DNA from 4 places in the Sporosarcina pasteurii genome. Region 1 is predicted to be linked to each of the others. Evidence: riboswitches for the same ligand, from Rfam matches in the RefSeq annotation. Region 1 holds a riboswitch; each other region holds the start of a gene.
The links. A riboswitch is a leader RNA that binds a small molecule or an ion and turns the genes downstream of it on or off. The one in region 1 is predicted to bind S-adenosylmethionine.
Positions count from the first base shown of each region.

Region 2: another riboswitch for S-adenosylmethionine. It lies ahead of AB1H92_RS14010 (homocysteine S-methyltransferase family protein); the one in region 1 lies ahead of AB1H92_RS05525 (hypothetical protein).
Region 3: another riboswitch for S-adenosylmethionine. It lies ahead of AB1H92_RS13830 (methionine biosynthesis PLP-dependent protein); the one in region 1 lies ahead of AB1H92_RS05525 (hypothetical protein).
Region 4: another riboswitch for S-adenosylmethionine. It lies ahead of AB1H92_RS04600 (hypothetical protein); the one in region 1 lies ahead of AB1H92_RS05525 (hypothetical protein).

Region 1 is NZ_CP160452.1:1,219,611-1,225,139, forward strand. It holds gene AB1H92_RS05505 (TatD family hydrolase) at 73-861, opposite strand; gene fabG (3-oxoacyl-ACP reductase FabG) at 1,078-1,821, shown strand; gene AB1H92_RS05515 (YfiT family bacillithiol transferase) at 1,969-2,478, shown strand; gene AB1H92_RS05520 (UPF0158 family protein) at 2,733-3,107, shown strand; SAM riboswitch class I at 3,205-3,304, shown strand; gene AB1H92_RS05525 (hypothetical protein) at 3,417-3,659, shown strand; gene AB1H92_RS05530 (DUF2200 domain-containing protein) at 3,759-4,112, opposite strand; gene AB1H92_RS05535 (sigma-54-dependent Fis family transcriptional regulator) at 4,479-5,529, opposite strand, start outside.
Region 2 is NZ_CP160452.1:2,906,216-2,911,744, forward strand. It holds gene AB1H92_RS14005 (hypothetical protein) at 261-467, opposite strand; gene AB1H92_RS14010 (homocysteine S-methyltransferase family protein) at 683-1,732, opposite strand; SAM riboswitch class I at 1,832-1,932, opposite strand; gene mvk (mevalonate kinase) at 2,295-3,239, shown strand; gene AB1H92_RS14020 (hypothetical protein) at 3,444-3,710, shown strand; gene AB1H92_RS14025 (tripartite tricarboxylate transporter permease) at 3,712-5,070, shown strand; gene mvaD (diphosphomevalonate decarboxylase) at 5,090-5,529, shown strand, end outside.
Region 3 is NZ_CP160452.1:2,871,933-2,877,461, forward strand. It holds gene AB1H92_RS13810 (diacylglycerol kinase family protein) at 1-327, shown strand, start outside; gene AB1H92_RS13815 (zinc ribbon domain-containing protein YjdM) at 527-868, opposite strand; gene AB1H92_RS13820 (MATE family efflux transporter) at 903-2,237, opposite strand; gene AB1H92_RS13825 (methylated-DNA--[protein]-cysteine S-methyltransferase) at 2,241-2,762, opposite strand; SAM riboswitch class I at 2,897-3,000, shown strand; gene AB1H92_RS13830 (methionine biosynthesis PLP-dependent protein) at 3,075-4,208, shown strand; gene AB1H92_RS13835 (flavin reductase family protein) at 4,283-4,777, opposite strand; gene AB1H92_RS13840 (sporulation histidine kinase inhibitor Sda) at 5,034-5,174, opposite strand; gene AB1H92_RS13845 (NADPH-dependent FMN reductase) at 5,418-5,529, opposite strand, start outside.
Region 4 is NZ_CP160452.1:1,008,549-1,014,077, reverse strand. It holds gene AB1H92_RS04620 (SurA N-terminal domain-containing protein) at 1-625, shown strand, start outside; gene AB1H92_RS04615 (YdiU family protein) at 728-2,200, opposite strand; gene AB1H92_RS04610 (thioesterase family protein) at 2,305-2,712, opposite strand; gene AB1H92_RS04605 (DUF6241 domain-containing protein) at 2,787-3,332, opposite strand; SAM riboswitch class I at 3,558-3,667, shown strand; gene AB1H92_RS04600 (hypothetical protein) at 3,768-4,037, shown strand; gene AB1H92_RS04595 (LLM class flavin-dependent oxidoreductase) at 4,072-5,448, shown strand; gene AB1H92_RS04590 (MetQ/NlpA family ABC transporter substrate-binding protein) at 5,470-5,529, shown strand, end outside.

The DNA.
Region 1 (5,529 bases):
GATACCGTGCAATCGAATGGATTGCACGGTTTTTGTTAGGTGAATTTCTTCTTGAATAAAGATTGGAATCATTCACTTATCCAGCTTGTAAAATTCAAACGTATTATTATGCAAGGTACGATATGTTTCTGCAAGATAGACTTCTTTTATCTGCGAAATCATAGATACGGAGGCGTGAATCATCTTTGGATGTGTCATTTGTCCATCAAACTTTCCTTTGAACTGCCAGGGTCCGTCCGTTTCTACCATCATTTGTTCTAGCGGGCATTGCCTCACGAGTGTTTGAATTTCCGTTTCATATAAAACGTCTGGGGTAACAGAGATGTAATAACCGTTATCCATGATACGTTGAGTTGTAGCTGTATTCCCTTTAAACCAATGGAAGTGTGCTTTTTCAATCGAGTGCATTTCAAGTAGGTTACAGACAATTGGCGCATCATCATAGATGGCATGGAGAATAATGGGTTTATCCCATTTTTTAGCATACTTGATAAATTGTTCAAGTACTTCAATATATCCTTCAATCGGAAATCGCGCGTCATTGTTCATTTCACTTCTTAAATAATAGGGAAGTCCAACTTCGCCAATCGCAACCATCTCTTTATGTTGGTCTGCAATCCATGAAAATAAGGTTTCAATCTCAGTGTCAGACGGAAGTTCCTGTTCAGGGTGTAAACCAAACGCTGGCTTTACCTGTTCAAACTTTTGGGAAAGTGCTAAATTGGTGCGGCAAGAATCCAAGTGAGAGGAAACGGAAATAACATTTGTACATTGGATCCGGTCCAAATCAGTGATGATCCTTCTTATATCCAGATCAGAATACTGATCTAAATGCATATGCGCATCGATGATTTTTCTCAATATATTCGCCACCTTTAATTGAGTAATTAGTTTTGTGTTATCAAAACCTGGGTATCTCATTTAATTATAGCGCATAAAGAACCTTATAAATTTAGGTATTGATTCTCAAGGTTAGTATTATACTAATTAGTAGAGCGAAACTTACGAACAGTCTCTTCTGAAGTGGAAGGGCAACCAAAGGGATGGAATACAAAAAACAAAAGGAGTTGAGAACGAATGGGGAATAGGAGATTGGAAAGTCAAGTGGCGATTATTACCGGTGGAGCAAATGGAATTGGAAAAGCGACGGTTAAACGGTTTTTAGAAGAAGGAGCAAAAGTCGTCATTGGCGATTTTGATGAAAAGGCCGGCGCTGAGCTTGTGAACGAGTTAAATTCAGAGAATGTTCTCTTTGTGCAAGTAGATGTAAGTGATCAGGAAAGTGTTCAGCAAATGGTTGAAAAGGTGATTAATCAGTTCGGAACAGTAGATATTTTAATTAACAACGCGGGAATTACGAGAGATGCAACGCTCACGAAAATGACAGAAGCAAATTTCCAAGATGTATTAAATGTGAATATAAATGGCGTTTTCAATTGTACACAAGAAGTCGCTGCCCATATGATTGAAAAGGGTAAAGGCAAAATCATTACCAGTTCATCTGTAAGCGGAATTTATGGAAACTTCGGTCAAACGAATTATGCGGCTTCAAAAGCGGCTGTTGTCGGCATGACAAAAACTTGGGCAAAAGAATTAGGGCGGAAAGGCATTAATGTGAATGCTGTCGCACCAGGTTTCACGCTCACTGCGATGGTTGAGGCCATGCCTGAAAACGTTGTTGAAAAGATGAATGCAATGGTTCCTCTACAAAGATTAGGAACACCTGATGACATTGCAAATGCTTATTTGTTTTTAGCTTCTGACGAGGCGTCGTATGTTCATGGTCATGTCCTGCATGTAGACGGCGCGATTACAATGTAAATCTATATGGATTAGATTGAAAGGCTCATTCTACTAGGCATGAATGGGCTTTTTTGTGCGAAGATACTCTCGAAGGACATACAAACAGTCAATTTAGCATTCATGGTATAATAGAAAAGAATAGACAGGGAAGAGGGGGAAAGATAGATGGATGTGAAATTTCCAATCGGGACATTACAAGTTCCAGAAAAAGTAACAGTAGAAAATGTTCAAGAGTGGCTGGAGGAAATCCAATCTTACACGTCTCGATTAAGAGACATTGTTGATTCATTAAATGAAGAGGAATTGAATAAAACTTATCGTGCCGGCAGCTGGACCGTTCGTCAACTGGTTCATCACATTGCAGATTCCCAGTTGAACATGTATCAACGATTGAAAATGGCTCTAACAGATGAGAATCCAACTGTACCAGATTTTGATCAAGATCAGTGGGCGGTTCAGCCAGATACCAAACTACCTGTAGAAAGCTCTATTAGAATGCTTGAAGGTATAAATGAGCGCGTCGTATCTTTAGGAAATCATTTATCTGAGGAGCAATTAAATCGATATTTTACTCACCAGAAAAATGGTAAGATCACCGTTGCAACAAAAGTTGCAAAATTAGCTTGGCACGAAGAGCACCACTTAGCGCATATAAAAATTGCATTATCCAAGTAAATCTATTATAAATTGGTGCCAGGTTTCAAAACGATGTTAACATTGTTTTAAAGCCTGGCGATTTTTGGTTTGCTTATGTTTAGCACCTGTATTTCATCGATTATTTACCGAGACGCAATAAATCCTTTCCTTTATATGTATCCGCATGAATAGGATTGTGCAAATGTGTACAAAACTAATCCTCAGTGCTAGTTTTAAAACAGTTCAAAGTGGAATAGGAACCTTGTGTCGATAATTTTGAAAGGGTGAATAAAATGCAGGTGACAGAGGCACTCATAGAAGCATTTTTAAATGGTAATGACGAAATAAAGTACATGTTTAATCAGAAAACAAAGGAAATTCTTATCTCAGAGGAGTCGGAAATCGGTAGGGATGATAACGATACAGGAGAATTCTTAGTGCCAATTCCACAAATGACTTCGTCTGAAGCATATGACTTAATGGTTGATTTCGCCAAAAAGCAAGAGCCAGAAGTTACCCAACGCTTAATAGATGCGCTTAATGGGAAAAAGCCTTTCCGTTCATTTAAGGATCAAATTAGAGGACAGGAAATTGAACAGGCATGGTACGACTATGAGAATGATTATGCCAAAAGAAAAATGTCGACGTGGTTAGAGCATTCTTTATGAGTGCCTGGCGCTGGTCATTCAGAGCAAGCTGAGACTGGATACGCTTTCTTTGACGAAAAGTTATGATATACTGGAATCAACTAAATAATAGACTCTTTTCTTATTAGGAGAGACGGAGGGAATTGGCCCGACGAAGTCTCAGCAACCTGCTAGCTGGTAAGGTGCTACATCCAACAGGCGAACCTGAATGATGAGAAGAAATTTTGCAAATGCACTCTTCTCTTAATCGGGAATAGTTTTTTATTTGGGAAAATTTCGGGAGGAATTACAATGACAAAGTTAAAACAGCTTTATGCAGAGCAATAACAATTGAAGGAGCAAGAGGTAACGGGGGCAGCATCTTCCATCCAAAGACACCATAAACTTGCGCAGTTGCAGAAGGAAATTGATTATTATGAACTGGGAGATACGATTTCACGGAAAGACATTCAGGTCAAACTGGCTGAAATCGAGGGAATTCAGGAAGAGATTAATCGTTTAACGGCAGTTGTAGAGGAGAAAAGACGTACGTTACTTACACATGTCTTCGGAGAACAAACAATCATTCAATGATAGAGCCATTGACGAGATGATTGTGGAGGATAATGCTAACTAAAAATAAAGAGCCTATCTCCTGTTTTTTACATGGAAATAGGCTTTTAATTTACCATATTATGATTTCCTCAAGATCTTCTCCATCGCTTTACCTTTTGCTAATTCATCAATGAGTTTGTCCAAAAAGCGAATTTCCTGCATCAATGGTTCTTCGATATTTTCCACTCGGATGCCGCAGACCACTCCTTTGATTAGCGTCCGTGAAGGATTCAATTGGGGCGCTTCTGCAAAAAAGGTCTCAAAGTCTATCTTTTTTTCGATTTGTGCTTCTAATTCTGCTTGGGAATATCCTGTCAACCAACGTATAATTTCATCAACTTCTGACTTTGTACGTTCTTTTCTCTCTGCCTTCGTAACATAATGGGGATAGACGCTAGAGAAGCTCATTGAATAAATTTTATGTTTGGTCATGAGATTGGCTCCTTTATATTTCTACTTATGGATAAATCATTTTATTGAGCATCAATAAAGATTGTAACAAGTATAACATTTTTTTATATAATGTTTTAAGGTATTATTGAAGCGTAAATATATTAACTATCAGTTAATCCTCCTCAAAATGAAAAAGGATTTTTTTATTTCTTTTTACGTGCGCAATATCCGCTGTTACAAAATGAATCGTCGATATGGATAATTCATGACCACCAAAAAACATCGGCTAAGCCCGATGTTTTTTGGAACTGCATAGGACATAGTTATACAGTTACTGCCGAATAATTTGAATGAGGTTGCCGCTCTTTATATTGGATTAAAATCTTATATTGTATCAATTCATTACTAATTTTTCAGTGAAAAACTGTCTAGTTTTCTGTAAAGGGTATTTCGACCAATTCCAAGAATACGCGCTGATTCAGCAACATTTCCGCCTGTTTTATTCATAGTTTCTAAAATCACTTTACGCTCCGTGTCTTGCAGTAAAGAGCCTGTCGTCTCTCGTTTTTGAAAATCCGATAAAATATAGTTTGGAAAAGATTGAATATCAATCGTATCGCCTGTAGATAAAAAGGCAGCTTCACGTATCGCACTACTCATTTGACGAACATTCCCAGGCCATGAATAATCTTCAATGAACTGCTCTGCAACAGGAGAGAAAGTAAGTGGGTATCTATGAGTCTCTCCCTGAATTTTAGATAATAATTTATAGGCAAATTGTAAGCGGTCTTCACGCTTTCGAAGTGGGGGCAGTACGATAGATATGCCTTGTAAACGGTAATATAAATCGGCACGAAAACTGCCTTCTTGCACTTTTTCCCAAAGGTCGGTATGTGTAGCAGTAATAAGTCGAACATCCACTTGAACAGACTTTACGCCACCGATTCTTTTCACTTTGAAATCTTGAAGGACCCGTAATAATGTGGTTTGTATATCAATAGGAAGTTCGGCAATTTCGTCTAGGAAAAGGGTGCCTCCATGTGCCTGTTCGAAGACGCCGGGTTGTCCCGATTGCTTTGCTCCTGTATATGCCCCAGCTTCATAGCCAAATAATTCACTTTCAGCCAGGCTTTTGGTAATGCCACCACAGTTGAGAGCGACGAATGGTTTTGTTGAACGTGTACTGGCTTGATGAATGGCTTGGCTTACCATTTCCTTTCCAGTGCCACTTTCCCCAGTAATTACAATTGTATAATCTGTTTTAGCGGCTTTTTTTGCTGTGGAAAGTGCTGACTTAAGTGTTTTATCCGCCCCATAAATGTCATTAAATGAATAGGAAGACGTGCTTTTTCTATCTGTAGTGAACTGTTTTGTAGCAGTTTTTATTTTTTCTGTATATGCAAAATTTTGGGGACGAGAATCATATACAATTGAAGCGAAAAAACATTTTTGTTCA
Region 2 (5,529 bases), 1.6 Mb from region 1:
AATTAAAACTGTAAACTAATTCGCTTTTAGGGTGAAAATGAACATAAAAATAACCTTTCAACGTTACAATTAAACCTATTCACGAATATAGATGGGATTATTATATATCATCTTCGCACAAAAAAACAGTCTAATTGTGACTGTTTTACAACAGAGTGATTTTTTCTGAGAAGATTACCGGAATTTAAAAGCGCACGCAGTTTCTGCCATCCTTTTTTGCTCTATACAAAGCCTGATCTGCTTTTCGAAATAATTCTTTCTCATTTGCATATTATAATGCCGTTTTGAATCTCTTGAGGACAAACAGCAATGTAATTAACGCCTACCCCAGTCTTGCGTAAATCACCGCCATTTTCATTGGAGAAACTAACCCACGATTGATTCTGGGCAATAATAACCCCTTCGTGATCCAATACAGCGATTTGATCTACTAGTGAATCGAGAACCGCTAGACTAAAAGGTTGCATCATCTCATCTCCTTTCTCTATAAACTTATGGCTAGGTTTTAGAACAGTTCGATATTCAATGGGAACCTAGCACTTTTATCAATAAAAAAGAGCCCTGTCCTCGTAAGGAGCATGGGCTTGGTCGCTTGTCATTATAGTAGCATATTCTGTTGATTACTTATATCGATAAGAACTCTGTATTGCAGCATAAATCATGGATAGGTAACTACCCTCTCTTAAGCCTTTACGCGATACTCCAAATTATGCTTTTTCAGTGTTTCATCTTCACCGAATAGGAAATGTTTCTCCATATCTGGGGAGTATCTTGAGTTGATTGTTTCCACGCCGACCGCTTCCGCTACAGCGCGCAACATTGCCGGGGAGGCACCACAGCATAACCCAATATAATTTACACCAATTTCTTTTGCCGCTTTTGCCCACTCAGCTAATTCATAACGGTTATGATAAAGCGGGTCTAGCGCAGTTGGGAATGTTGTTTCTAATGGGAGTTCACAACTGCAACCTGCATCTGGTAAATTGAAAAATGTAGGATTTTCTTCTGTCGTACGGTAAGGGATTGGCAATGCCCCAACATAGCCTTCCACGTTTTGTCGGATTTTTTCAAGGTATGGTTGCATCGTATCCGGACCACGGAAACAGTTCATCCCTACAACTAGCGCACCTTTTTCAGAAAGGATTCTACAAGATTCCTCCACCGTATAGCCATCTCTTAAAATATTTTCTCCCATCAATCCTAACGTGATGACTGCAGGTAAATCATGCTTTAAAATCTCCTCTAAAGCAATCACAGCTTCTTCATGGTAATAAAACGTCTCACCATTAATGAAGTCAACTTCCTCTTCCTTACACCATTTTACCATTTCAGCGAACATGCTTCTCACTTGGTCTTTTGATGCCGGATCTTCTGGGTCAAAAATATTCGTATTTGAAATATTCCCCGCTACCAACGCTTCCTCTGTCGGATGTTCTTTGGCAACTTCTTTCGCCAAACGAATCGCATTTCTATTCAATGGTTCCAATAATTCCTCTTTCCCAATAATACGCATTTTTTCTCTGTGGGCATTATACGTAAATGCCAACACAACATCTGAGCCAGCATTCATAAAATCCCTATAAGTCTGTTTCAGCGCATCGGGATTATCTAGCGCAACCTCGGGCACAAATGAACCTGCTTGTAAATAACCTCTTCGCTCTAATTCAAATAAATACCCTTCTCCTACAATTACCGGACCGTCTTTTAACCTTTGCTCCAAACTGCGTTTCATTTCATTTCCTCCTCTTTAATAAGTCGTGCTTTTTATATTTACCAAAAATAAAACCCCTTCTTTTGATAAGAAGAGGTTGATGGTATCAATGTTTCACTCTTCTTATCTCCAAGCTGTACGCTACTGGAATTAGCACAGTACTTTAAAAGTCTGTTGCTGAGGCTTCAAAGGGCCAGTCCCTCCACCTCTCTGGATAAGAAAGTTGCTTATTAAGTTGGTAATGAATACTTTACATATCTTTTAACTGAATGTCAATGTTATTCTGAATATACAAAAATTAACTCACCTCTAAAACAATACAAAATTGCATTGGAACCAAGCACTCAAAATCAACGTCATATGTTTTCGCCGAAAATCCCAGCTTTTGTTCATTGATTGGGTTGTTCATTATCTAGAGAGAAGTTCGTTTTAGAAAAGGATGAAACTTTTTTTGAAAAGGTATAAATTTCACGGATTCTTGATATACATCAAGTCTAAATTTGGGTAATCTATATATACTACTTCAGTTAAAATCAATTTATTAAATTTGCTGACGGCTGAAGCAAAGAAAAGGTGATTGTAGTTGGAAGATTTTTTAGCATCAAAAAGAAATACAAGTGGTTTCTCACATAGTAAAATCATTTTGACCGGAGAACATGCAGTTGTTTATGGAAATCCGGCTATTGCGCTGCCATTTCCACTCAAAGTGGAGGCTATCATTGAAGAAATAACAAGTGACATCATCGTAGAATCTACGTTTTATACCGGACCGTTGGAACAGATTCCTACAAAATTAAAAGGAATCAGCGCCTGTATCCAACAAGTTTTGAGCGATTTAAATCGTCCTTGTGACAAACTAAAGATAACGATTCATTCCCAAATTCCTATTGGGAAAGGTCTTGGATCTAGTGCGGCGATTGCTGTCGCGATTGTCAGAGGATTATTTTCCTTTTTCGAAACGAAGTTAGATGACGAGACACTGGCAGCCTTTGTACATACTGCTGAAGTGTATGCTCACGGGAATCCAAGTGGCATCGATATGGCTACAGCGATGAGCGATACACCCATCTGGTTTCAAAACGGAGACATTGTTCGTCTCGAAGTCACTTCCCCTCTCCATTTTGTAATTGCTGATTCAGGAAGGATTGGTAATACGCAAAAAACAGTGAGTCGGGTCAGAGCGCTATACGATAAAGATGAAGTTTTAAAGGAAAACTCATTGAGAAGAATGAAAGAAATTGCTTTTGCCGCTAAATCTGCCATGGCCAAAGGGGATATACTGGAACTCGGCAAACTCCTTAATAAAAATCATTCTGAATTGATTCGAATTGGCGTGAGTGATGATGGGTTGAATCAACTTGTCCATACTGCGAAAAAAGCGGGAGCGCTTGGGGCCAAATTAACAGGTGGCGGTGATGGGGGCTGTATGCTTGCTTTGACGGACTCAAAGGAGAAAGCGGAAGAAATTTCAAGTGCGCTAGCTTCTGCAGGCGCACATCAAACGTGGTGCTTTACAATTGAATCTTAGGTAAATGATTTAATAGAATAGACAATACGTTTTACATTTATGGCGAATCATTCATTCCTCCAAAATGGATGATTCTTTTTTCAAACTTGATGTACGTCAAGTTTTTTTGATGCCTTTCATGTAAACTACACATATCTTCCCTCTTGAGAATGATTCTCAATTTCATTTACAATAGGATATATCATAGAAAGGATGTGTCATTTTATGAGTCATCATAAAAAAGGACATCAAAATACCCAAGATCATGAAAAAGAAAATATTGAGGTATGGGAAGATCTCGTTCATATAAAGGATTTGCTTTTAGCATTACTAATCTGTTCCGTCACGACACTCAGCGGTTATTTTATTGCCCCAAGTGAACCCCCTAAACCATTATTTTTTGGTTTGTTCGGAGCCTTGATTGGCTTTTTAATTACGAGTATAATCATACAGCCGAAACGAACTTTTAATGGGACAAAGGAGGAGAAATAATATGGATATAACCTTACTTTTGCAAATGGTTGGTATCGCAATGCTCGCGGCGATTATTTATACGATTATTGGCGTTGCGCCTGGAACGGATGAGACGGCAACCATTGCCCCAGTCATATTGGTCCTAGTATTATCCGGACTAGAGCCAATCCTTGTCCTTACTTTCTTTATGTCTGCCATTGTTTCTAGTAAATTGACAGATTCCATTCCTGTCGCTCTAGCTGGAATTCCCGGGGGCGTCATGGCGACCCCGCAAGTAGAGCATGCACTTATCTTAAAAAAACATGGCCTAACGGATGTAACGATTCGAAAAATGGCTTCGGGTTCTGTCATTGGGACACTCGTTTCTGTGCCTGTGAGTTTATTATTTGCTCATGCACTCATCCCGTTCGCTGATGTCATTAAGGAATACGGGAGCTCATTGTTTTTTGCTGGCGCGATTATACTAGCACTCATAAGTAAAAATCGCTGGGTAGCACTAGTATCGATTCTCCCCTTCGCACTTTTAATCGAAGGGTTACGCCATCTCTATTGGGATACTGGCGTAGTACCAGCGGGAACGAATGTATTTATTTCTTTCTTCCTCGGCATTACAATTGGTCCAATGATCGTAACTTTGTTTGGATTGTTAAACAAGGAAAAAAGAGATCGATTAGAACGATTTGGGAAAAAAGACATCTATTTTAAACAAGAGAAGATAGATGGAATAAAAGCAAATCCATTTACCATTTTAACTAAGAAGGAGATTGGATTCAGTTCTTTATCCTCAGCGATTGGCTCCATTGCGTTTATTCTGAGCCCTGTCGGTTTAACGACATTTCTCGGGGAAGTGTTTACGAGTAGAATAAAGGACCCGGTAAAGAAAGCGTCTCTTGCCATTGCCTCTATGGATGCATTGGCAAATGCCACTTATATTTCGGGTGTGTTGATCCCACTCATTGCGCTTGGAATTCCATTGTCTCCGACGGCAATGGGCCCTGGTAATCCTTTATTTAACGCACCACCCGTTTTCACCATCGATCATAATCTCCACCATATTCTTTCAAATGGTGACTTTATTTCGGCTACTTTAGTTGGTGCAATCGTTGCCCTGGCCATTACTTATTTCCTTACGATCAAATATTCTAGGCAAATTTGTATTTTTGTTTTCAAACGGATTCCACACGAAGCGATGCTCGGTTTATTCTTTAGTTTAGTCCTCCTTCTCGCCTTTATGGATGGCGGTTGGATGAATGTGGCCGGTGTTTTTCTTGTTGGATTTGTTGCGGGAACACTACATCGTACAGGGGTCAATTACGGGGTACAATTTATGACACTTTATTCTGCACCGTGGATTATTTCACTGCTTGCAAATCTTTAATTTTGAAAGGAAAGATGACATGCCTGAACATAGAAAGTTTGAACAGGTGACTGCTAAGGCGCATGCGAACATCGCCTTAATTAAATATTGGGGGAAACGGGATGAAGAATTATTTCTACCGATGAATTCCAGTCTTTCGGTCACACTAGACAAATTTTACACAGAAACTTCTGTACAGTTTTGTGGGAAATTAAAAAAAGATGTTTTTATCTTTAACAACAATATTGCGGATGAAGCCGAAACGAATAAGGTTTCTAATTACTTAAACCAAATACGAAAAATGGCAGGAGTGGAGCGGTATGCAATGGTCCAGTCAGTTAACCACGTGCCAACCGCCGCTGGATTTGCTTCCTCGGCTTCTGGATATGCAGCACTTGCATCCGCTGCTGTACGAGCAATTGATTTAGATATCGATCAGAAGAAACTGACGCAAGTGGCACGAATTGGGTCAGGTTCTGC
Region 3 (5,529 bases), 1.6 Mb from region 1:
CCTCACGCTTGGTTAATTGTTTGTGGCAATACAACTTCGTATGGCGGCGGATTAAAGATTTGTCCAGATGCAAATCCGGCAGACGGGCAATTCAATCTCACAATGTTTCACGGGATTAACCGTTTTAAAGCAATGACTCGCGTCTTTCCTGCTTTATTAAGCGGAAAACCTATTCGTAAAAACGGGATAACATACGCGGTTGGAAAAGAGCTTACAATTTCAACAGATAGACCTATTCCAGTAATTTTTGATGGAGAAATCATTCAAGCGATGCCGCTACATATTAAAATTCAGCCACATGCACTTCAATTACTTATAACAACGTAAGGCTTTCCACACTTGGAACTAAAATGTAGAAAGCCTTTAAAATAAAAAAGAACCTTTGCTAATGAACCTAAATTGCTTCAAATCTTTGAATTAACTCCGTTCCATAAACATAGCTTTGTGCAAAGATTCCCTCAATAATACGCGCAACACAAAAAGCGCCCATTGTAGATCAAGAGAATTCAACAATGGACGCCATGAATTATAATTTTTTCACAAACTCTGTTTTCAACTGCATCGCACCAATGCCATCGATTTTACAATCGATGTCATGGTCTCCTTCGACGAGGCGAATCCCTTTTACTTTTGTTCCTTTTTTAACGACGAGAGAACTTCCCTTTACTTTCAGGTCTTTAATGACTGTGACCGTATCTCCGTCTACTAATATATTCCCATGCGCATCTTTAAAGACTCTTTCCTCTTCAGCTGGTTCATTTTCTTCCCCTAATGTCCATTCATGTGCACATTCTGGACAAACTATGAGGTTGCCATCTTCATACGTATACTCCGAATGACATTTCGGGCAATTTGGTAAATCGTTCATATGATTTTTCCTCCAATTTCTCAATTCATCTTCTTTAATTTATCACTTTCGCGCGTCTCCAACGACCAAAACGGTAATACAAAAATGCAAACAGGCTGCTGATGACAAAGCTTATGCCAATCCCTAAAGCAATCCCCTTTTCACCGTAAATCGATGACATCGTATACGTGAGCGGGAAACGCAAGATCCAAAACGAAATGATATTCAAAATGAGTACTTGGAACATGGCGCCTGCTGCACGAACCGCTCCATTTAAAATAAAGTTTATACCTAAAAACGGATAGAAGAAAGCAACCATTTTCAAATACTTTGTTCCGAATTCAACTGCGTCTGGTTCTTGGATAAATAAACGAATGCCATAAGTAGCAAATAAAAACATTATAGAAGCTAAAACAATCATAACACCTAAATTATAAATGAATCCATAAAACGTAATTTTATGCACACGTTCCCATTTATTCGCGCCAATATTTTGCCCAGCCATACTATTCACGGCTACGCCAAGCGCCTGTGCCGGCAGCATAATTAAACTATCCAAACGTTGGGACGCCCCGTACCCCGCAACAACCGGCGCACCAAATGAAGCAACGACACTCATAATGGCCATAGACCCTGCAGAGATGACACTCATTTGAAGCCCTGCTGGAATTCCCAGCTTCAAAATACTCCCTACTTCCTGCTTTGACGGCAACGAAGGTTTTGAAAAAGGGACAAGATTCTTCGTTACCGTGAAATAAACACCTAGGCCAAACGCTACACCTTGAGAAAGAATTGTCGCATAGGCCGCGCCTTCAATTCCCCAGCCGAATACGCTAATAAACACGGGATCTAAGATCGTATTTAAAATGACGGCTGTCAATACAAAATAGAGGGGCGTTTTTGAATCACCTACTGAGCGGTAGACCGTTCCAATGAAATTATAGCCAAATAAAAACAACATCCCGATGAAGTTAATTTTCAAATAAGCAGAAGCCATGGGGACCATTGTTTCGGGCGTCCCAAGCCAACTTAAAATATGTTCTGATAAGACATATCCGGCGATACCTAATGAAATTGACATCAATGTAAGCATGACGACAAAGGCATTTAAGTATCGTTTGAGTCCTTCTTCGCTTCCTTTCCCTTTTTGTTGGGATAAAATCGTCAAAGCGGCGTTGTTTAAACCGATGACAAAAGATAGGACGGTAAAAACAATTGTGCCTGAAATCGCCACAGCCCCCAGTGCATCCGCCCCGATTAAATTCCCAATCCATAAACTATCAATAAATTGATAAGAAATTTGGAGTAAATTTGTCAATATAATAGGTGCTGAAGAAATGAACAGCTGTTTAACAATATTCCCTTCCGTAAAGTCATGTTGTTTTGCCATGTCCTACTCCCCTCTTGTACCTCCCGACCGCTCTAATTCAAGCAATTGTTCTTTCATCGTCAAACCTGCACGAAAACCGCCTAGTTTACCATCTTTCGTCAACACCCGGTGACACGGAACGACGATTAAGACCGGGTTTGCACCAATGGCTCCCCCAACCGCACGAACCGCTTTTGGTTTTTGAAGGCGTTCAGCAACGTCCGTATACGAAATCGTGTCTCCATAAGGGATTGTTTGCAATACTTCCCATACACTTTGCTGAAAAGGTGTCCCATACAAATCAAGCTGACCTGTAAAAATTTGACCTTTTCCATCTATAGTAGCACGTAGTTCATTTACATAAGGCTCTATGACCTCCTGATTTTCTTCCATAAGCGCATTGCGAACACGCTTCGCCACCCAATTGGAGAGCTCTTCGAAAGGAGCATCCGGCGTTCCGATGTAACATAATCCTTTTTCTGTCGCAGCCATATACATGGACCATTCCGCAAGTTGCACCTCTAACCAATAAACCGTTTGTTTCATATGTACTCCCCCCCATTCCTATCCTCTAATTTATAATCATTTTACATGTTTAACAGAATCTCTGCTTGTTTAATTCATCAAGTCGTGATAGCATAAATATAAATCTGTATCTTCCAACAATTTAATATTTTCATTTCTTATCCAGAGAGACGGAGGGATTGGCCCGATGAAGTCTCAGCAACCAGCCAGATGGCATTGGTGCTAATTCCAAAAGGTGTGATCGCCTTGAAGATAAGAAGATTGACTTCGTGATGATTAGGAGCACTCTTCTTATAGAGTGCTCTTTTTTTATTATAGAAAGGGAGGATTATATTGAAAAACAATCAGTTAGCCACTCAACTTGTCCAATTAGGAAATCGCAGTGATGCTAAAACAGGTGCGGTGAGTGCCCCAATTTATTTATCGACAGCTTTTGAACATACGGGCATTGGAGAATCCACGGGTTATGATTATTCTCGAACGAAAAACCCTACGCGTGCCCTTTTGGAAGAAGGTATCGCCAATTTAGAAAGTGGTGATGCAGGGTTTGCCTGTAGCTCCGGTATGGCCGCCATTCAGCTCGTCCTTTCAATATTTCGTTCGGGCGATGAACTCATTGTACCTGAAGATATTTACGGCGGCACATACCGTTTACTCGATGATTACGCGGATTTTTATTCAATTCAAACGACCTATACTGATTTTGCTAGCGTTGCCCAGGTAGAAGCATGTATTACACCAAAAACAAAAGCGCTATTTATTGAAACGCCAACAAATCCACTCATGGAAACGATTGATATTCAAGCATACGCGGCACTTGCTGAAAAGTATGAGTTACTCCTTATCGTAGACAATACGTTTCTAACGCCATATTTCCAAAGACCAATTGAGCTTGGTGCTCATATTGTTTTACACAGTGCTACTAAATATATTGGCGGCCATAATGATGTACTCGCAGGACTCGTTGTTGCGAAAGGGGATGCACTTTGCCAGCAATTAGGCGAGAATCATAATACGATTGGCGCAGTTCTTTCTCCAACCGATGCCTGGCTAACGATTCGCGGACTAAAAACGCTCCACTTGAGAATGAAACAACATGATGAAAATGCGAAAGAAATTGTGGCTTATTTAAAAACAGAGCCACTCGTGAAAGATGTGTTATATGCGGGGCAAGGCGGGATGGTATCTTTTCGTCTTCAAAAAAGCGAGTGGGTCAATCCGTTTCTGCAAAATCTCAACCTCATTACTTTCGCTGAAAGTCTTGGTGGCGTTGAAAGTTTTATCACGTATCCTGCCACACAAACCCATATGAGCATGCCGGAAGAAGACCGATTACGTCGCGGGGTTTGTAATAAACTACTGCGCTTTTCTGTCGGTGTAGAAGATTGCGATGATCTAATCGCGGATTTGAAACAAGTCTTTGCGAAATTAAAGCGCAAGGCCTATCAACAAACGGTCGTTAATTAGCAAACTTCGTTGTGCCTGCGAAATAAAAAGGCCGTCCAACCAGTCAAAATAGGCAGGTTGGACGGCTTTGAAAGTTAAGATTGTGGATAAAACGTTTTAGGAATTTGGCCAAAAGTACGTTTATGATAGAGAAGAGGATCTTTCTCGTTATTTTGGATATCTACTACTTCACCAATCATAATTGTATGGTCGCCAGCTTCAACTTTCTGATGAACTTTACATTGTAAAGTAGCTAATGAATCTTTCAGAACTGGTAAGCTTAGTTCGGACTTTTCCCACTCACATTGTGCAAAACGATCTGCAACACGACTTGCAAATAACTGACAGATGTCTCCTTGATCAGAAGCTAAAATATTCACTGAGAAACGCTCAACTTTTAAAAAGTCTTCATAGGATCCTGCATTTTTATCAATCGACCATAAAATAAGCAAAGGGTCTAGCGATACAGAAGCAAAAGAGTTCACCGTTAATCCCATCGGCTCATTTTGTTCGTTGAATGCTGTTACGACAGTGACACCCGTTGGATAATTTCCCATAACGGATTTGAAACTTTCTATCTTGTTGTCCATGATTCAAACCTCCATCATTATCTATCATCTATTATAGCGTACATGAAAATTGGCCAGTTGTGTCAATAAAATGCTTATTTTCGAATAAATCGACAACACCTTGTCAACTAAACTCGCACCTTGTCATTATTCTACTATACGAAGTACATGCAAGAGACGTTCCGATTTGTGAAAAACAAACGTGTAAAGTTGCGATTTACATATTAACTACCACACGTCTGTACACACCTTTTCCTGTACAGCGCAACTGCTCCCTTTATTTTGGTCTGCCTTTATACATAAAGATCCGGCGTCGTTTAAGTGCTGATTCTAGTTGTTGAATAAAGTTAGGATCAAGCCCTAATTTCTTAGCTTGATAATATGCCTTGATAAGTTCTTCATCTGTTAGACTTCTCATGATGCTGTACCGGAGTTCCCCTTTCTGGACGATTGTTAATGTCAGACAACGCGATAGTCCCTTACATTGATAAACCTGTTATACCAAGCCCCATTAGGTTAGTAACAGGAAATATTAAGTTTTTATTTTATATCAAAATAAAAGGAATAGTCAAACAAAAATAGAGCACAGCAATGATGTGCTCTTTTGATTGTTATTCATTCCGGAACTAAAGCCGTTACAACTCAGGAAACCTGATTATAATTATGCGTTTACTATTGTTTTTGTTTCGTTATAAAACGCCACAAAGCTTTCGACGACTTTGTCCAGGTAAGCGATTGTTGCTTCGTCTGTTAATTCTCCGGCTTCGTTGATT
Region 4 (5,529 bases), 210 kb from region 1:
AAATGTTGAAGAAATCCAAGCAAAGTTAGCCGAACAGCAAGTAGACAAGAATGACATTGTCGCTGTTGTCAATGATGAGGAAATTAACGGCGAACAGTATAACGCTGTATTAATGTCGATTCAAACGCAAATGCAACAATCGGGACAAGATCCATCAAGCGAAGAAGCAGCAGAACAAATCAAAGATCAAACGCTCGATACACTTGTCAACCAAACCTTGCTCCTTCAACAAGCAAAAATTGAGGAGATTAAAGCTTCTCAAGATGAAATTGAAGAGGAATATAAAGCATTTGTCCAACAATTTGGGGATGAAAAGACATTAATTGAAGCATTGAAACAAGAAAATATGGACACAGAAAACTTAAAAGAACAAATTTCGGAATCCATTATTTTCCGTAAGTATCAAGAGCAGGTCACCCCTATCGAAGAGGTTTCAGATGAAACCGTTAAAGAATATTACGAACAAATCGCTGCGCAAACAGAGGATGGCGAACAAGAACTACCTCCACTGGAAGAATTAAGTGAGAATATCAAACAAATCATTCAACAAGAAGAACAACAGAAAAAACTAAGTGCCCATCTTGAAACGTTAAAAGAAGACGCAAAGATTGAATTGAAAATTTAAATGTTAAACTAGCCCCTCATTGTATTGAGGGGTTTTTTTATGCGATCAAAAAACAAAAAAAGAAGTGAACCGCAAGAACGCTGTCCAACTTCTTCATCCTAATTATGTCCCACAAAATGTTTGGTAAGGTTCTTCAAAATCTGGTACTGTCGCAAACGCATGTTGTGCTGATGTATGTGCATAAGGATCGGCTAATGCATCTAATAACTGTTTTACGACACTAAAATCCTCCTGTTCAACAGCGGCCTCAATTGCTTTTTCAACATAATAATTTCTTGGAATAATGGCTGGATTATGTTTTTTCATCAACTGATATCTATCCTCTTCAGATTGTGTCTCAAGGGTGATTCTTTCTTGCCAAGCGTCATGCCAGTGCTTAAATTCGTCTGTCTCAAAGATTTTGGCATCACATAGCTGATTAAAAGTCAAAGCCAGGAATGTATTTGTATAATCGGCTTCGTATTTCTCCATTAAGTCTAGTAGTTGATTAATTAACGATTCGTCATTCGTTTCTTCATTCAATAAACCTAGCTTTTTCCTCATACCTGAAAGCCAATGATTTTCATACAACTGCGGATAATTTGATATCGCATCTTGTGCGATTCGAATCGCTTCCGCCTCATCATCATGTAAAATAGGAATGAGCGACTCGGCAAACCGCGCTAAATTCCAACCACCAATGGGCGGCTGATTTTGGTAAGCATAGCGACCACGTCTATCAATTGAACTGAACACTGTTGCGGGATGGTACGTATCCATAAACGCACACGGTCCATAATCAATCGTCTCACCGCTAATTGTCATATTATCCGTATTCATCACACCGTGAATAAACCCAACAAGTTGCCACTTAGCAATTAACGATGCTTGCCGTTCAATCACTTTCTCAAGTAATGCTAAATAACAATTGTCTGCATCATTCGCCTCTGGATAATGGCGTTCAATTGCGTAATCCGCCAGTTTCTGAAGGTCTTCGTCCGTTCCCCAGTTAATTGCAAATTCAAACGTACCGACGCGTAAATGACTTTTTGCCACACGAGTTAAAATTGCCCCTGGTAGCACCGTTTCTCGCATAATGCCTTCTCCTGTGGTCACAACAGCTAAACTGCGTGTCGTTGGAATGCGAAGTGCATGCATCGCTTCACTAATAATATACTCGCGTAACATCGGTCCAAGTGCAGCCCGTCCATCTCCTCCTCGGGAATACGGCGTTCTTCCTGAACCTTTTAATTGTATATCCACTCTTTCATCTTTTGGCGTCAGTTGTTCACCAATTAACATCGCACGTCCATCGCCAAGCATCGTAAAATTACCAAATTGGTGACCTGCATATGCTTGAGCAAGCGGCATGGCACCTCGAGGCATTTCATTGCCCGCAAAAATAGCAGTCCCGCTGCTCCCTTTAAGCGCCTCAGCGTTTAAACCAAGTTCGTGCGCCAACGCGTCATTGAACAACATCTGCTTTGGTTCCTGTACAGGATTCGGCTCCATTAACGTGAAAAATTTTTCTGGCAGTCGCGCATAACTATGATCAAAACGCCATCCTGCGTCTACATGATTCGATTGATTGTCCATACTCTACTCCTTTTTTTCATCATAGAACTGAAATTAGTTTTTACTGTTCATAATCAAATATACACATTGTACTGCCTGACAGAGGGCGAACAGTTGCGTTCATTTTATGTAATCTTCGAATGATGGAAGTGACGAGCAATTTCTTCAACAACTGGGATGCTGTTTCTTGTTGACGTGTCAAACATTACAAATGTACAGATGGATTTTGTCATTACTTCATTATTCTCATTATAAATGACTTGTTTTAATGAAAAACTTTTCGTCCCCATTTTCATTGGCTTCGTTTTGATGGTTAAACGTTCTCCTAGCTGAGCTTCTTTTACATATTCAACTTCTAACTTCAAAATAACCGCTGCAATATTCCTTGCTACCATTGCAGAAAAAGGGATATTGATGCTGCGAAACCACTCCGCACGCTCGTTTTCCAAATGCTCAATATACCTTTTGTAGTTCATATGATTGAAAATATCAATATCTTCATTCATTACTTGAATTTCTGTAGAGATTTTCACCGGTGTTGTCCCTCCCAAAATCGTTCTAGGTCATAGATTATAAACAAAAAAGCAACGCTTACTCTATTCGTACGTTACTTTTTTTCTACGATATTAAAATGCTTTTTGATATATTCTCTTTCCTCTTCGACAGACATGATTCCATATGCCTTACCAATGGTTCCGTTTTGTAAATTCCAAATCGCATTATGATCAGAATCGACTTGAGAAAAATCATTCTTTTCCCATCTCTTTAGAATACTTAAATAAACATCAGCATGTATATAGTTGTTTTGATTCAATTCCACTACTTCGATTAAACGTAGCACGCGCTCTTGAGTCAGTGGAAGGAATCCCCATTTCTGATCAGCAAGAACTTTTTGATGCGACATATCATGAATCGCTTGTTGCACATTTTCTTCAGCTAGTCCATCTGGAAACTCTTCCTCGATAGGCATATCTCTTATGTCATCAATTTGAATGATTGTCTCCTCTAGTTCTTTACCATCTTGATTCTGCGCTACCGCTGTGTTCTCTGAGACAGTAACATTACTTTTATTCCATTTAATGAAAACGCTATGGCCAATCAAACTAAATAACACAATGCCCAATGTTATAAAGATAACTTTCTTATTTCTCAATGTCTTCACTCCCATACCAATAGTATTATACTAAAAGTTGGAAAGCAATCACCGTTTTATTCACTATCTTCCTAAATTTCAATCTCCAGGTTCTTTTCACCCATTTTCAAATATTCCTTCAAATACGCTTGACTCTTTCAAAAAAGAGAGATAAGCTTCTATCTAATGTTACATCATTAATGACAGGTAATATCATCGGTATTCCATAAATTAATTAAATATTGCTTCTTATCAAGAGAGGTGGAGGGACTGACCCTTTGAAACCTCAGCAACCAGCAAATTCATTGTATGGTGCTAATTTCAGTAGAATACATGCGTATTCTAGAAGATGAGATGGCTGAAACTACTAACCTTTTGGTATTTCACCCTCTTCTCATCTGTGAGAAGAGGGTTTTATTTTTACAAAAGATTTGCATGTCGAAAGAGGTGATATTTTTGACAATTGATGTTCATTTACCTGATCTTTTATTCGTCCGAAAAATTGAAGTATCTTTTCAAATTAACCGGGGCGTTTACAATACGATTGATGCATGGTTTTACGAAAATGGACACATCGATGTTTTGGAAAGACGTCAACATATTCTAACGTTTTTGCAATATATAAAAGCGAAATTGGAAAAAGAACAATCAGGCAAGCGCCTTCATTTCCCAGGCGGTTTAACAAATACGTTGGAAAATTATGTAGCCCTTCAAAAAATCGGATAAAACCATAACAGAAAAATCTTAGGAGGAATTCATAATGACTAAAAAGAGAATTTTATTAAACGCATTTGAAATGAACTGCCCAAGTAACCAATCCCCCGGACTTTGGTCACATCCAGACGGAGAAGCACATCGTTATACAGATATCAACTATTGGATTGAGTTTGCAAAATTATTGGAAGAAGCACAGTTTGACTCGATTTTTTTAGCAGATGTCCTCGGACCATATGATGTATACGAAGGGAAAAGAGATGCAAGTCTTAGGCAAGCAGTCCAGTCCCCCATCAATGACCCGCTACTCATCGTTCCGGCCATGGCAGCCGTAACAAAGAATTTATCCTTTGGAATTACTGCGTCCGTCACACATGAACATCCTTATACATTTGCCCGCCGTATGTCAACGTTAGATCATCTAACAAAAGGTCGGGTTGGTTGGAATGTTGTGACGTCTTATTTGAAAAGCGCAGCACTTAATATGGGACTTGATGAACAAATTGCACACGATGAGCGCTATTCAATCGCTGAAGAATATTTGGAGGTTTGTTATAAATTATGGGAACAAAGCTGGGATGAAGATGCTGTCGTTCGGGACACAAAAAGAATGATGTACGTTGACCCTGATAAAGTCCATGACATTCAACATAAAGGAAAGTATTTCACCGTTCCAGGGGCTCATTTATGTGAACCTTCCCCGCAACGTACACCCGTCATTTATCAAGCTGGTTTATCGCCAAGAGGCAGTGCATTTGCCGCACAACACGCTGAAGGAATTTATGTATCGATGCCAACAACTGATATTGCCCGTAAGTTTGTCGATAAAATACGCGGTCAAGCAGATGAATACGGAAGAAGTGGCAAGGACATTAAAGTATACAGCCTCTTTACACCCATCGTCGGCCGAACGCAAGAAGAGGCAGAGGCTAAGTATGAAGATTACAAACAGCATATTAGTATCGAAGGCGCTTTGAGCTTATTTAGCGGATGGACTGGAATCGATTTATCCGAGTACGATTTGGATGAGGAACTACAATTTATTGAGAATGATTCTATGCGTTCGCGTGTCGAGATTTTCACAAAAGTAGATCCAAACAAAAAGTGGACCATTCGCGAGATTGGTGAGTTTGTAGGCATTGGCGGTATCGGTCCTGTAGTGGTTGGAACCCCTGAAAAAATTGCAGATGAAATGGAACGTTGGGTAAATGAAGCCGATGTGGATGGATTCAATATCACCTATGCAATTAAACCAGGCTCCTTTAAAGACTTTGCAGAACTAGTCGTTCCAGCTTTACAAGCGCGCGGATTAGTTCGTGAAAAAGGCGAAGTCCAAGAAACAACAATGCGTGGAAACTTATTTGGAACGGATCGTTTACCAGAAAATCACCCGGGAAAGAAGTTTTCTAAAGTAACTGTTTAAAAGATATAGGAGGAAAGTAAAATGAGAAAAATCATATTGAATTTGGTAGTATTATCCACATTGCTCATCCTTGCTGCTTGT